Regions from separate parts of the Clostridium boliviensis genome, predicted to be linked through region 3. Evidence: predicted binding sites of a transcription regulator. Region 3 holds the regulator's gene; each other region holds the start of a gene.
What was found. Region 3 encodes HrcA, which represses chaperone genes, less so after heat shock. Its sites were predicted from a motif close to TGTTAGCACTCNNNNNNNNNGAGTGCTAACA; they were not measured.

Region 1 (4,285 bases), on a different contig from region 3:
ATTTTATAATAGTAATAAATATTCAGAGGTGCAAGCAAAAAAAGAATCAGGCGGTCTGATGAAAACCGTCTGATTCCTGTTATTATAATTGTGTAACTACTTTACGCGGAGCTATCATTTTCATACAGTGAAGCAGTTTATCATTTGGTTCAAAAATAATCTTTGTCCTCTCTGAACCGGAGTGGCTGATCAGTGTATAAGTTTTAGCTCCCGGGATACGGGAAGAATAATCCAGTACTTTCATGTTGCCTGTTTCGTGATCTTTTGCTTCTGTAGAACCGGTGGGCGCTACAATCTGGATTCCCTCCATTGATCCTTCCCAGGCTTTCTTACGCTTGCTTTTGCCGTAAATTCTGTCTATGGACAATGTATTTGTCACAAACAGATACTCATATTCCACTTCACTGTTACGGAATACAACGTAGGTAGCAGCTCCGGCAGCGAACAATATGATCACACCAAAGATCCCGAAAACCGGAGAGATGGATAAGAAAAATGCAATCACACATAATATCCCCATCACGATCTTCAGTAACATGGTATAAGCCGGAGACTTCCTCTTTACAAGCCATTCTGCATACATTTCATTCATAATAATACTGGATCCTTTCTCATACCTGCAGGATGTCTCTTCTGTATGAATCTTACATCATATCCATTCCGCCCGGAGCCGGAACTGCAGGTGTCTTTTCCTTAATATTAGCAACTACGGACTCAGTTGTCAATAAGGTAGATGCAACACTGGTAGCATTCTGAAGTGCACTTCTTGTTACCTTAGTAGGATCTAAGATACCTGCATCAACCATGTCAACGTAAGCTTCTTTGTATGCGTCAAAGCCTGTGCCTACTTTTGCTTCTTTTACTTTACTGATGATAACGCTTCCTTCCATTCCTGCATTAGCAACAATGTGGTATAACGGAGATTCCAGTGCTTTTAAGATAATCTTACCGCCTGTCTTCTCATCGCCTTCCAGTTTGCTTACCAGACCTTCAATTTCAGTAATTGCGTGGATATAAGCAGAACCGCCGCCTGCAATCACGCCTTCCTCTACTGCTGCTCTGGCTGCAGATAATGCATCTTCCATACGAAGCTTTGCTTCCTTCATCTCAGTCTCAGTTGCAGCACCTACACGGATAACTGCTACGCCGCCGGATAATTTAGCAAGTCTTTCCTGTAATTTTTCTTTATCAAAATCAGAGGTAGTTTCTTCAATCTGGCTCTTAATCTGACCGATTCTTGCATCAATAGCAGCTTTGTCTCCAGCACCGTCAACGATAACAGTGTTCTCTTTCTGGATCTTCACTGATTTCGCACGGCCTAACTGATCAAGAGTTGCGCTCTTTAATTCATAGCCCAGTTCTTCAGAGATTACAGTACCGCCAGTTAAAACTGCGATATCCTGTAACATCTCTTTTCTTCTGTCGCCATAGCCAGGAGCTTTTACACCAACTACATTAAAGGTTCCTCTTAATTTGTTAACAATGAGAGTTGTTAATGCTTCGCCTTCAATATCTTCTGCAATGATAAGAAGTCTCGCGCCGGACTGAACAACCTGCTCTAATACTGGAAGAATTTCCTGAATGCTGGAAATCTTCTTGTCAGTAATAAGAATGTATGGATCGTCAAGATTTGCTTCCATCTTCTCCATATCGGTGCACATGTAAGCGGAAACGTATCCTCTGTCAAACTGCATACCTTCTACAAGATCCAGCTCGGTCTTCATGGTTTTGGATTCTTCAATAGTGATAACGCCGTTGTTGGAAACCTTCTCCATAGCGTCAGCTACCATCTCTCCCACTTCATCATCAGCTGCAGAAATTGCTGCAACTCTTGCGATAGATGCTTTTCCTTTGATCGGCTCGCTCATCTTTGCGATTGCTTCAACAGCAGCCTCTGTTGCTTTCTTCATACCCTTTCTTAATACGATTGGGTTTGCTCCGGCTGCCAAGTTCTTCATACCTTCATTAATCATAGCCTGAGCCAGTACAGTTGCAGTTGTAGTACCGTCACCAGCAACATCATTGGTCTTAGTTGCAACTTCTTTTACAAGCTGAGCACCCATATTCTCAAAGGCATCTTCCAGTTCGATCTCTTTTGCAATGGTAACACCATCGTTGGTGATTAACGGAGCTCCGAATGATTTATCAAGTACTACGTTTCTTCCTTTCGGACCTAATGTTACACGAACGGTATCTGCTAACTGATTCACTCCTGATTCAAGTGCTTTTCTGGCTTCTACGCCATATTTAATCTGCTTTGCCATGATTCATTCCTCCAGTTTAAACTTTATTTTGTGATCTAATATAAGGAAATCACACCTTTTTATCAAAATACGCTGTAATACGTTACTTATTCAATTACTGCCAGAATATCACTCTGCTTTACAATTACATACTTCTCATCGTCTTCTCCGGTTTCAATCTCTGTTCCTGAATATTTGGAGAAGATTACTTTATCGCCTGTCTTAACCTGCATGGAAACTTCCTTACCGTCTACAAGACCACCAGGTCCTACTGCGATGACTTCCGCCTGCTGCGGCTTTTCTTTTGCCTGACCCGGCAGAACAATACCGGACTTTGTTGTTTCCTCTGCAACCAACGGTTTTAACACAACTTTGTCAAATAATGGTACTAATTTCATTGCAATTCCTCCTCATAACCTTCTTATTATTTCTTTCTTATGGCCTTTAGAAAGAAGTTATTTTTTATTCACATAATATGTTATATCACTCATTATTAGCACTGTCAATAGTTGAGTGCTAACTTTATATTTTTTTTACATATTTACCATATTTAAACGGATTGCGCCGTTACTTACATAGTTTATAGAAATTTTCTTATTATATACCTTTATTTTTTCTTGGGATCGTATTACAATAGGTAGGAGAATGAAAGGAGTGTTTTAAATGGCAAAAAGAGGTAATGGTTTTGGGAAATTCGTGGCACTTGCCACTATCGCCGGTGCTGTTGCCGCCGGCATCTCTTATTTTACAAAATACAAATCCTTCCACAAGGAGCTGGAAGAAAACTTCCATGATTTCGAAGATGACGGGAATGATGACATTTCCAAAATTGACAGCACGATGAACCGCAGCTATGTTTCTCTTCACGCGAATAAAGATGAACTGAAGACGGCTGCCTCTGATATTGCAGACGCAGCAAAAGACGCAGCGAATGCGGCGAAAAACATGATGAAGGATGCAGCTTCTATTGTTAGTGATACAGCCAGGGAAGCAGCTTCTGCAGTGGCTGATACAGCCAAGGATATGTTTGATTCTACAATGGAAAAGGAAGATACTGAAGAAGATTCTGACATCACAGAAGACGGCGGTCTGGATTATTCCGCTTCTGAATCAGGACAACCAGCTGCAGATGCGGCACCAGAAGCCACCACCGGATCTTCTGATGATACCACCACAATCGTGGAAGAAGAATTACAATAAATTTTCTGCATTATGCAGGCAAAGGAGTATATCTTGAGGACGGCCCAGGAATGTACTCCTTTTTTAATTTCATTAAGATTCAATACAATACTCAAACCCGGCTTCCTGAATCATTTTTATAGTACTGTCAATGCTCTCTCCGCCTGCGGTTAAATAACCGGAGGCAAATACAGAATCAACTGCATAAAACATCCATTTTTCTTTTCCTTTTAAATACAGTTCCCTTCCCGCCGCGCACCGGATATCTGATTTGGGATTTAAAAGTCTGGCAAGGCAAAGAACTTTTAAACAGTATTCAGAAGTAAGAGCAGATGTACTCTGATTCTCCATTGCTGTACCTTTTATGGGAATCAGGAAATTAATCGGAACTGCTTTTGGACTTATCGTCTGAATCTCAAACAACATGTCCACTACATCTTCCGGACTCTCTCCGAGTCCCACAATTCCGCCGCAGCACAGTTCAAATCCCATCTCTTTAAGCATCTTAATATTAGAGATCCGCTGCTCATAGGTATGGGTTGTGCAGATATTCGGATAATAATTTCTGCCTGTATTCAAGTTGTGGTTGATTCTGTCCACACCCGCTTCCTTTAAGACTTGTGCCTGCTCTCTGGTGAGAAATCCAATGGAACAGCAGACCGGAGTATCTGTTTCCTTTTTAAGCCTTTTAATCTCTTTAGCAAATGCCAGAATCTCTTCATCAGAAAAACGGATACCACTCAGACCAATGCAGTGGCGTGCCAGTTTCCTGTCTTTTACCATGTAACCGTCTTTTACAAGCTTATCATAATTAATCATCTGATACGTATCAATATCTGCCTTTGACTGACCGGACTGGGCAC
Region 2 (4,285 bases), on a different contig from region 3:
GTTTGGATATGACACCTGTTATAATAAAAAAGGCGGCTTAATCATTGAAGTTCCGGGAGAAGAGAAGGCGGTTTTAGGCTTATCCGCTCATGTTGATACCCTGGGAGCCATGGTGCGATCTATTACCTCAAAGGGAATGCTCATTATAATTCCTGTGGGCGGATTTATGATGGAGTCGATAGAAGGCATGTATTGCAAAGTCCATACCAGAACCGGGAAGACCTATACCGGTACGATTCTGACCAGGGAGCCGTCAGTTCATACCTATGACGATGCCAGAACTTTGGAGAGAAAACCAAAGAATATGGAAGTACGTCTGGATGAGATGGTTGACAGCGAAGAAGATGTAAGAAAGCTGGAGATTGCTCCTGGTGATTACTTGAGCTTTGATCCCATGTTTGTACATACCAACAGCGGCTATATCAAATCCCGTCATTTAGATGACAAAGCTTCAGTCGCAGTTCTTTTAGGCGTTTTAAAGGATATAAAAGAATCTGGAATAAAACCCAGAAAGACTTTAAAGATTGTGATCAGCAACTATGAAGAGGTTGGTTTTGGTGCCAGTTGGATACCGGAGGATATTGAAGAATTTATTGCTGTGGATATGGGAGCACTTGGAGATGATTTATCAGGAGATGAACGTAAGGTATCGATCTGCGCCCTTGATTCATCCGGACCCTATGATTACGAGATGACAAACCGCCTCATCGCTCTTGCAAAAGAAAAGAATATAGACTACGCAGTAGATGTGTTCCCTCATTATGGTTCAGATGCAGGAGCTGCAATACGCGGAGGTCACAACATCAGGGCTGCATTGATTGGACAGGGGGTACATGCTTCCCATGGAACAGAACGGACGCATGTAAAAGGAATGGAGCAGACGTTAAAGCTTGTTGAGGCCTATATAGAAGTGATTTAATACTTAAAATAAGAGGGCTGTTGTAACACTAACTTGATTGTCAGTGTTACAACAGCCCTCAATACCTCTTTAGCCTTCAATGGAGATGTAATTATTTTGCTCAATCTCATTTTTCTTGTTTTTGGGAACAGACAGCTTAAGAATTCCATTCTCAAATTTAGCATGGATATCTTCTTCTTTCAGACCATTCCCAACATAGAAACTGCGGCTCATGCTACCGGAATAACGTTCTCTGCGGATATAGCGGCCATTCTGGTCCTTTTCCTCTTTGTTCTCTGCTTTTGCAGCAGTTATAGTTAAATAACCCTCTGAAAGACGGGCTTTGATATCCTCTTTTTTAAAACCTGGAAGATCGATATCCAGTTCATAGCCGTTATCAACTTCCCGTACATCTGTTTTCATAGTTTCTTTCGTTCCGAAAAAGGAACGGTCAAACGGAAAATCCATCCAGTTACTCAATAAGTTATCTCCAAAAATACTAGGCATCATCATAGGTCATATCTCCTTTCCTCAAAAAAAATGTTTAATTGTTATATGTGTAATATAACACGCATTTTCAGCACTGTCAACAGGTGAGTGCTAATTTTATAAAAAGTTTAGAATAGGCAACAGGTAATTTCTTTCAAAATAATGAATTTGGTAGTAAGTTTGATTGTTTTTATGATATAATCATACCCAGACTAAAACAATTGATTCTTAGAGGTAAATAATGAAACCACATGCATTTGCAATCTGCGCTTACAGGGATTCTCCTTATTTGGAATCCTGTATCCGATCTATTATGACCCAGAGTACGGAATCCGATGTTATACTATGTACTTCAACGCCCAGTTCCTATATAAGTGGACTGGCAGACAAGTATGGGATTTCTCTTTTTATCAGGCATGAAAAAAGCAACATTAGGGATGACTGGAATTTCGCCTATTACATGGCAGACGCCGTATTTGTAACAATCGCCCATCAGGATGATCTTTATCAGAAGGATTATGTGAAGAAGCTTCTGGATTGTTACAGAATGTATCCGGACATGACTTTGTTTACAGGCGGTTATACCGTATTAAAAAAGGACAGGCCTTCAGTACTTGAGCCGGTTGAATTGATTAAACGGATTTTGCGTCTGCCTTTGCGCCTGCGCTCTATCAGTCATTTATCCTGGGTAAAAAAAAGTGCCCTGCTTTTTGGAAATTCCATCTGCTGTCCTGCCTGTGCATATAATAAAGAACAACTGGGGGAACCTCTTTTTACCTCCCCTTATCATTTTGCCCTGGACTGGGATACGCTCTTTAAGCTGTCTAAGCTGCCCGGCCGCTTTATTTGTGTGGAGAGACCGCTTCTTTCCTACCGGGTTCATGAGGCGGCGGCGACAAAGGCGGCGATAGAAGACAACAGCCGTTTAAAGGAAGAGACGGAGATGTTTAGAAAGATGTGGCCGGAACCGGTTGTTAAGGTGCTGATGCATTTTTACCGTAAGGCTTATCACGAATATGAATAAAGGAATGTCAGGAGGAAGCAGTGCAATGAAGGTGGTATTATTAGCAGGAGGTTTTGGGACCAGAATCAGTGAAGAGAGCCATTTAAAACCAAAGCCAATGATTGAAATAGGTGAAAAGCCAATTTTATGGCATATAATGAAATATTATTCCCAATTTGGATTCCATGATTTTGTGATCTGTCTGGGATACAAGCAGTACGTGGTAAAAGAATTTTTTGCAGATTATTTTCTGCATACCTCAGATGTAACATTTGATCTTGCCAACAACAGCATGGAGGTACATAATAATTATTCAGAACCGTGGAAGGTGACACTTGTGGATACGGGACTGAACACCATGACTGGAGGGCGGGTGAAACGTATTCAGCCCTACATCGGAGACGAACCCTTTATGCTTACCTACGGTGACGGGGTCTGTGATGTGGATTTAAATGAGCTTTTAAAGTTCCATGAAAATCATGGAAAGACAGCAACCATGACAACGGTTAACATTGCCCAGCTAAAGGGTGTGTTAGACATTGATGAGGGGGATGTTGTCCGTTCATTCAGAGAAAAGGATGAGACAGATGCAAGCCTGATCAACGGTGGCTTTATGGTACTCAATCCGGAGATTTTCTCTTATCTGGAAGACGATTCCACAGTACTGGAGCAGAGACCTTTGCAGAGACTGGCAGAAGAAGGGCAGCTCATGAGCTTCCACCATACCGGTTTCTGGCAATGTATGGACACCCAGAGAGAGATGAAAAAACTAGAAGATTTATGGCAGTCAGGGAATGCGCCCTGGAAGATATGGGAGAATTAATATGGAGAACAGAACAAAGGACCGATGGAAGGAATTTTCTGAATTTTATAATGGAAAGAGAGTACTTCTTACCGGGCATACCGGTTTTAAAGGAGCGTGGCTTAGCCGTATGCTGTTAAAAGCTGGTGCTAAGGTAACCGGTTATTCACTTCAGTCACCAACCGATCCTGCTCTGTTTGAAGTAGCAGGGTTATCCGGGCAGATGAATTCTGTAATTGGGGATATCAGGGATCTAGAACATTTAAAAAATGTTTTTCAGGATACAAAACCGGAAATTGTATTTCATCTGGCGGCGCAGCCCATTGTAAGAGATTCCTATAAAGACCCGGTTTACACTTATGAGACCAATGTGATGGGTACGGTCAATCTCTTAGAGTGCGTCCGACTTACCGAGACCGTCCGGTCTTTTCTTAATGTAACAACTGACAAGGTATATGAGAATAAGGAATGGGAATACGGTTACCGGGAAAGTGATCCTTTGGATGGCTATGATCCTTACTCCAACAGTAAATCCTGTTCTGAGCTGGTGACTCACAGTTATGCCAAATCTTTTTTTTCCGGCAGAGGAACGGCGATTTCCACTTCAAGGGCTGGCAACGTCATAGGAGGCGGAGATTTTGCTAATGACAGAATCATTCCGGACTGTATCCGTTCTGCCATTAAAAATCAGGAAATTATTTTAAGAAATCCTGATTCCACAAGACCTTATCAGCATGTTTTAGAGCCGTTGGCTGTTTATATGACCATCGCCATGAAACAGTATGAGGATTCCTCTTACCAGGGATACTATAATGTTGGTCCTGATGATAAGGATTGTGTTACAACCGGCGAATTAACCAATCTGTTCTGCGAGGCATGGGGACAGGGGATTACATGGTCCGCTAAACCGGATGAAGGCCCCCATGAAGCGAACTTTTTAAAGCTGGACTGCTCGAAGATAAAGAGGGTGTTCGGCTGGACTCCCAGATATGGAGTGAAGGAAGCTGTTAATAAGACTGTGGAATGGACCAGAGAGTATCTGGCCGGATCGGATATGATAACTGTGATGGACCGGCAGATTGGCGAATTCTTT
Region 3 (4,285 bases):
AGGAGCCATCGCTGTAGCTGCTCCATGGGACGGATATCTCAAAACCATAATTTCCCGTGCCTGTGCCCTGATCAGCTAAGTCTTTTCTGTATTTGGAGGCAGAAGCGGTCAGTTCCCCCACAACCGTACCGGTTGTCTGGCTGGTAATGGTGACATGAACCTCTTCGCAGGCAGATGGATCGGAGCTGTTCCACGCCCAGCCTCTGACACTGGTTTCATCCGCACCGTCTATAATTCCCGCAGTCTGTCCTGCAAGTGCTGCTGAGGGAAATGTTGTTAAAAATGTTATCATCAGTAAGATTCCCAGGAACCATTGAATTTTCTTAGAAATTTTCATGTAATACTTTCTTCCTTTCTTTTTTACAAAAAGTACATATGATTTAATATAATATAAATATATGTAACACATTTGTAATAAATGAGGTACAAGTACATATTTTACACTTTTTTCCAGATTTGTCAAGTTTTTGAATTAGATTCATGCCCGCAGCCACTTTTTCTTTATAAAAAAACTGCCGGAAAGCGATTGGCCCGCTTTCCGGCAGTTAATATGGAATATATTATTATCTTTCAATAACAGCAAATATCTCTTTCGGTCGTCTTCCAAAAGCAATGGCTTCTCCATAGCTTCCAAAATAAATATCTACTTTGTTACCTCTGATCCCGCTTCCGGTATCTTCTACTGTATAAATAATATCGTCAATCATGACTTTTGTTCCAAGAGGCAGAACAGTGAGATCGGCAGATAGTGTGTGCAGCGGCTGTGGAATCGTGCCGGAGTAAGTTCTCTGTTGTTTTCCTGAGCTGCTGGGGCAGTAGGCAGTTGCAGAGAATATTCCCAGTGATGCTCCTTTTTCATAAACCGGACCTGTGGGTTCGCTTTCTTCTGGCTGTACTTTCTTCTCTATGCCCGGTCCTACCTCGTCACTCATCGTGGCTTCACTTGCAGTAGCTACCGTTCCGGTACTGTTCATTTTCATTTGGTTATCCGTTTTAACACTCCAGGACTGTTGGTTTGCTGTACTTTGGCCTTCAGCGGTCTCGGCAGCCATTGCAGTAGTGGATAACAGCAGAATACAAAGGAGTGTCAGGAATCCGGTTACCCGTATTCGTCTTGAAAAACTAATCATGATTTACCTCGCAATCGTGTTGTTATGGTGTATCAACTACCATTATATTACAAAAGTGTTAAAAGTCAAGAAAAAAATGTCACAGGCTTTGTAATATTTGATAGAATTTTGATATAAATTGGACATGCAGGTAATAAAAACTTCATTTAAAAATTTTTAGGAATGTATTGACAAATGTAGAAAAAAAGAATATATTATGAAAAGAAGATGTTAGCACTCCTGAACGTTGAGTGCTAACAGAACACTCAGAAAGGAGCGTGGCAGTTTGGCTGATAAGGATCAACTGGATGGGCGAAAGATCATTATATTAAAAGCGATTATTAAAACTTATCTGGAAACAGGAGAGCCGGTAGGCTCCCGTACGATCTCAAAATATACAGACCTAAATTTAAGCTCTGCCACCATCCGCAATGAGATGTCTGATCTGGAAGAGATGGGATTTATCATGCAACCCCATACCTCTGCAGGAAGGATTCCTTCCGACAAAGGATACCGCTTCTATGTAAATCAGATTCTTCAGGAAAAGGAAGATGAGTTTACAGAGATCAAGGAATTAATGCTGAAGCGTGTGGACAGGGTAGAGCTTCTGCTGAAGCAGGTGGCAAAGCTGCTTGCACAGAATACCAATTATGCAGCCATGATCAGTGCCCCACAGTACCATCGTAACAAGTTGAAGTTTATCCAGCTGTCTAAGGTCGATGCAGGAAAACTTCTTGTTGTAATTGTGGTGGAAGGCAATATTATAAAGAACACCATTATCCCTGCTCGTTCAGAACTGAGCGATGAAGGGCTATTGAATCTTAATATTCTTTTGAATAGTGCTTTAAACGGGCTTTCGATAGAAGAAATTAATTTAGAAGTAATCAGCAGACTGAAGGTTCAGGCAGGTCCACACAGTGAAGTTGTGGATCAGGTTTTGTCGGAAGTAGCAGCGGCAATCAGAGCCGATGACGAAGATCTTCAGATTTATACCAGCGGCGCAACTAACATTTTTAAATATCCGGAATTAAGCGACGGAGATAAAGCAAGTCAGTTAATTGGTGCACTGGAACAGAAGGAACTGCTGCAGGAACTGGTAGATGATGTAAACAGTTCGGAAAGCAGTTCCGGAATACAGGTTTACATCGGAGATGAGGCACCTGTACAGACTATGAAGAACTGCAGTATTGTTACCGCGAACTATGAGCTTGGGGAAGGACTAAGAGGCACAATTGGTATTATCGGCCCTAAGCGTATGGATTATGAAAAGGTATTAAATACGCTGAGAAATTTAATGATCCAGCTGGATACAATATTGAAAAAAGAGGAAAGGTAAAGGGTAGAATATTGAGCATGGAAGATGTTAAAACAGACGGACAGCAGGTGGATGAGACGATCAGTCAGGAAGACACCGTTTCCGCTGAAAAAGAGATAGAGGAAACCTGTGAATGCAGCGAAGAAGCTGTACAGGAAGAGCCGGAGGATTCAGAGCCTGATAGCAAAGAAGATTCTGGAAAGAAAGGCTTCTTTAGCAAGAAGAAAGAAAAAAAAGATTTAAAAGATGAGAAGATAGATGAACTGACAGAACGTCTCCAGCGGTCGATGGCAGAATTTGATAACTTTAGAAAACGTACAGAAAAAGAAAAATCAGCCATGTTTGAGATCGGAGCAAAGGATATCATAGAGAGAATCCTTCCCGTAGTGGATAATTTTGAACGGGGACTGGCAGCAATTCCGGAAGAGGAAAAGGACTCACCGTTTGCTGACGGAATGGAGAAAATCTATAAACAGTTGATGAAAACACTGGAAGAAGCAGGCGTTAAGCCGATTGAAGCGGTTGGAATGCCGTTTGATCCCAATTACCATAATGCAGTGATGCATGTGGAAGATGATTCTCTGGGCGAGAATGTGGTTGCCCAGGAACTTCAGAAAGGTTACACCTATCGGGATACCGTGGTAAGACACTCCATGGTACAGGTAGCTAATTAACAACATAAATCAGAAACATACACAATTTTGTTTATCAAATAGGAGGAAAAAACTATGGGTAAGATCATTGGAATTGACTTAGGAACAACAAACAGCTGTGTAGCCGTTATGGAAGGCGGTAAACCAGTTGTTATTCCTAACAGCGAAGGCGTAAGAACAACACCATCAATTGTTGCATTTACAAAAAACGGAGAGAGACTGGTTGGTGAACCTGCAAAACGTCAGGCCGTAACCAATGCGGACCGCACCATTTCTTCCATCAAAAGACATATGGGTACTGACTATAAAGTAACCATTGACGGAAAGAATTACAGCCCTCAGGAAATTTCTGCAATGATTCTTCAGAAATTGAAAGCTGATGCAGAGGCATATTTAGGAGAAAAGGTTACGGAAGCTGTTATCACAGTACCGGCTTATTTCAACGATGCACAGCGTCAGGCAACAAAGGATGCAGGTAAAATCGCAGGTCTTGATGTAAAACGTATCATCAACGAGCCGACAGCAGCAGCGCTTGCTTACGGTCTTGATAACGAAAAAGAGCAGAAGATTATGGTTTATGATTTAGGAGGCGGTACATTCGACGTTTCCATCATTGAAATCGGTGACGGAGTCATTGAAGTACTTTCTACTAACGGTGATACTCATTTAGGTGGTGATGATTTCGACAACCGTCTGACACAGTGGATGGTTGATGAATTCAAAAAGGCAGAGGGTGTTGATTTATCCGCTGATAAGATGGCTATGCAGAGACTGAAAGAAGCCGCTGAAAAGGCAAAGAAGGAATTATCCTCTTCTACCACCACAAACATCAACTTACCTTTCATTACAGCAACAGCAGAAGGTCCGAAGCATCTGGATATGAATTTAACCAGAGCAAAATTTGATGAACTGACTCTGGATTTAATTGAACGCACCGCAGTTCCGGTACAAAGCGCATTAAAAGATGCCGGCATCACAGCAGCAGAACTTGGAAAAGTGCTTTTAGTCGGCGGATCTACCCGTATGCTGGCATCACAGGAGAAGGTAAAACAGCTGACAGGCAAAGAACCTTCCAAATCCTTAAATCCAGATGAGTGTGTGGCAATCGGCGCAAGTATCCAGGGCGGTAAGCTTGCAGGCGATGCAGGTGCAGGAGATATTCTTCTTCTTGACGTAACACCCCTTTCATTATCCATTGAGACAATGGG

Region 1: a site for HrcA is predicted at 2,735-2,765, ahead of RZO55_RS00185 (co-chaperone GroES). Genes of this name have one in related genera too.
Region 2: a site for HrcA is predicted at 1,474-1,504, ahead of RZO55_RS13510 (Hsp20/alpha crystallin family protein). Genes of this name have one in related genera too.

Annotation. Positions count from the first base shown of each region.
Region 1 covers NZ_JAWONS010000002.1:45,482-49,766, forward strand. Annotated here, with positions in the region: gene RZO55_RS00175 (DUF6106 family protein) at 83-592, opposite strand; gene groL (chaperonin GroEL) at 645-2,264, opposite strand; gene RZO55_RS00185 (co-chaperone GroES) at 2,351-2,641, opposite strand; gene RZO55_RS00190 (hypothetical protein) at 2,907-3,443, shown strand; gene bioB (biotin synthase BioB) at 3,516-4,285, opposite strand, start outside.
Region 2 covers NZ_JAWONS010000216.1:186,083-190,367, reverse strand. Annotated here, with positions in the region: gene RZO55_RS13515 (M42 family metallopeptidase) at 1-919, shown strand, start outside; gene RZO55_RS13510 (Hsp20/alpha crystallin family protein) at 989-1,411, opposite strand; gene RZO55_RS13505 (glycosyltransferase family A protein) at 1,629-2,411, shown strand; gene rfbF (glucose-1-phosphate cytidylyltransferase) at 2,437-3,213, shown strand; gene rfbG (CDP-glucose 4,6-dehydratase) at 3,215-4,285, shown strand, end outside.
Region 3 covers NZ_JAWONS010000252.1:107,815-112,099, reverse strand. Annotated here, with positions in the region: gene RZO55_RS17500 (3D domain-containing protein) at 1-337, opposite strand, end outside; gene RZO55_RS17495 (3D domain-containing protein) at 564-1,130, opposite strand; gene hrcA (heat-inducible transcriptional repressor HrcA) at 1,396-2,445, shown strand; gene grpE (nucleotide exchange factor GrpE) at 2,463-3,098, shown strand; gene dnaK (molecular chaperone DnaK) at 3,153-4,285, shown strand, end outside.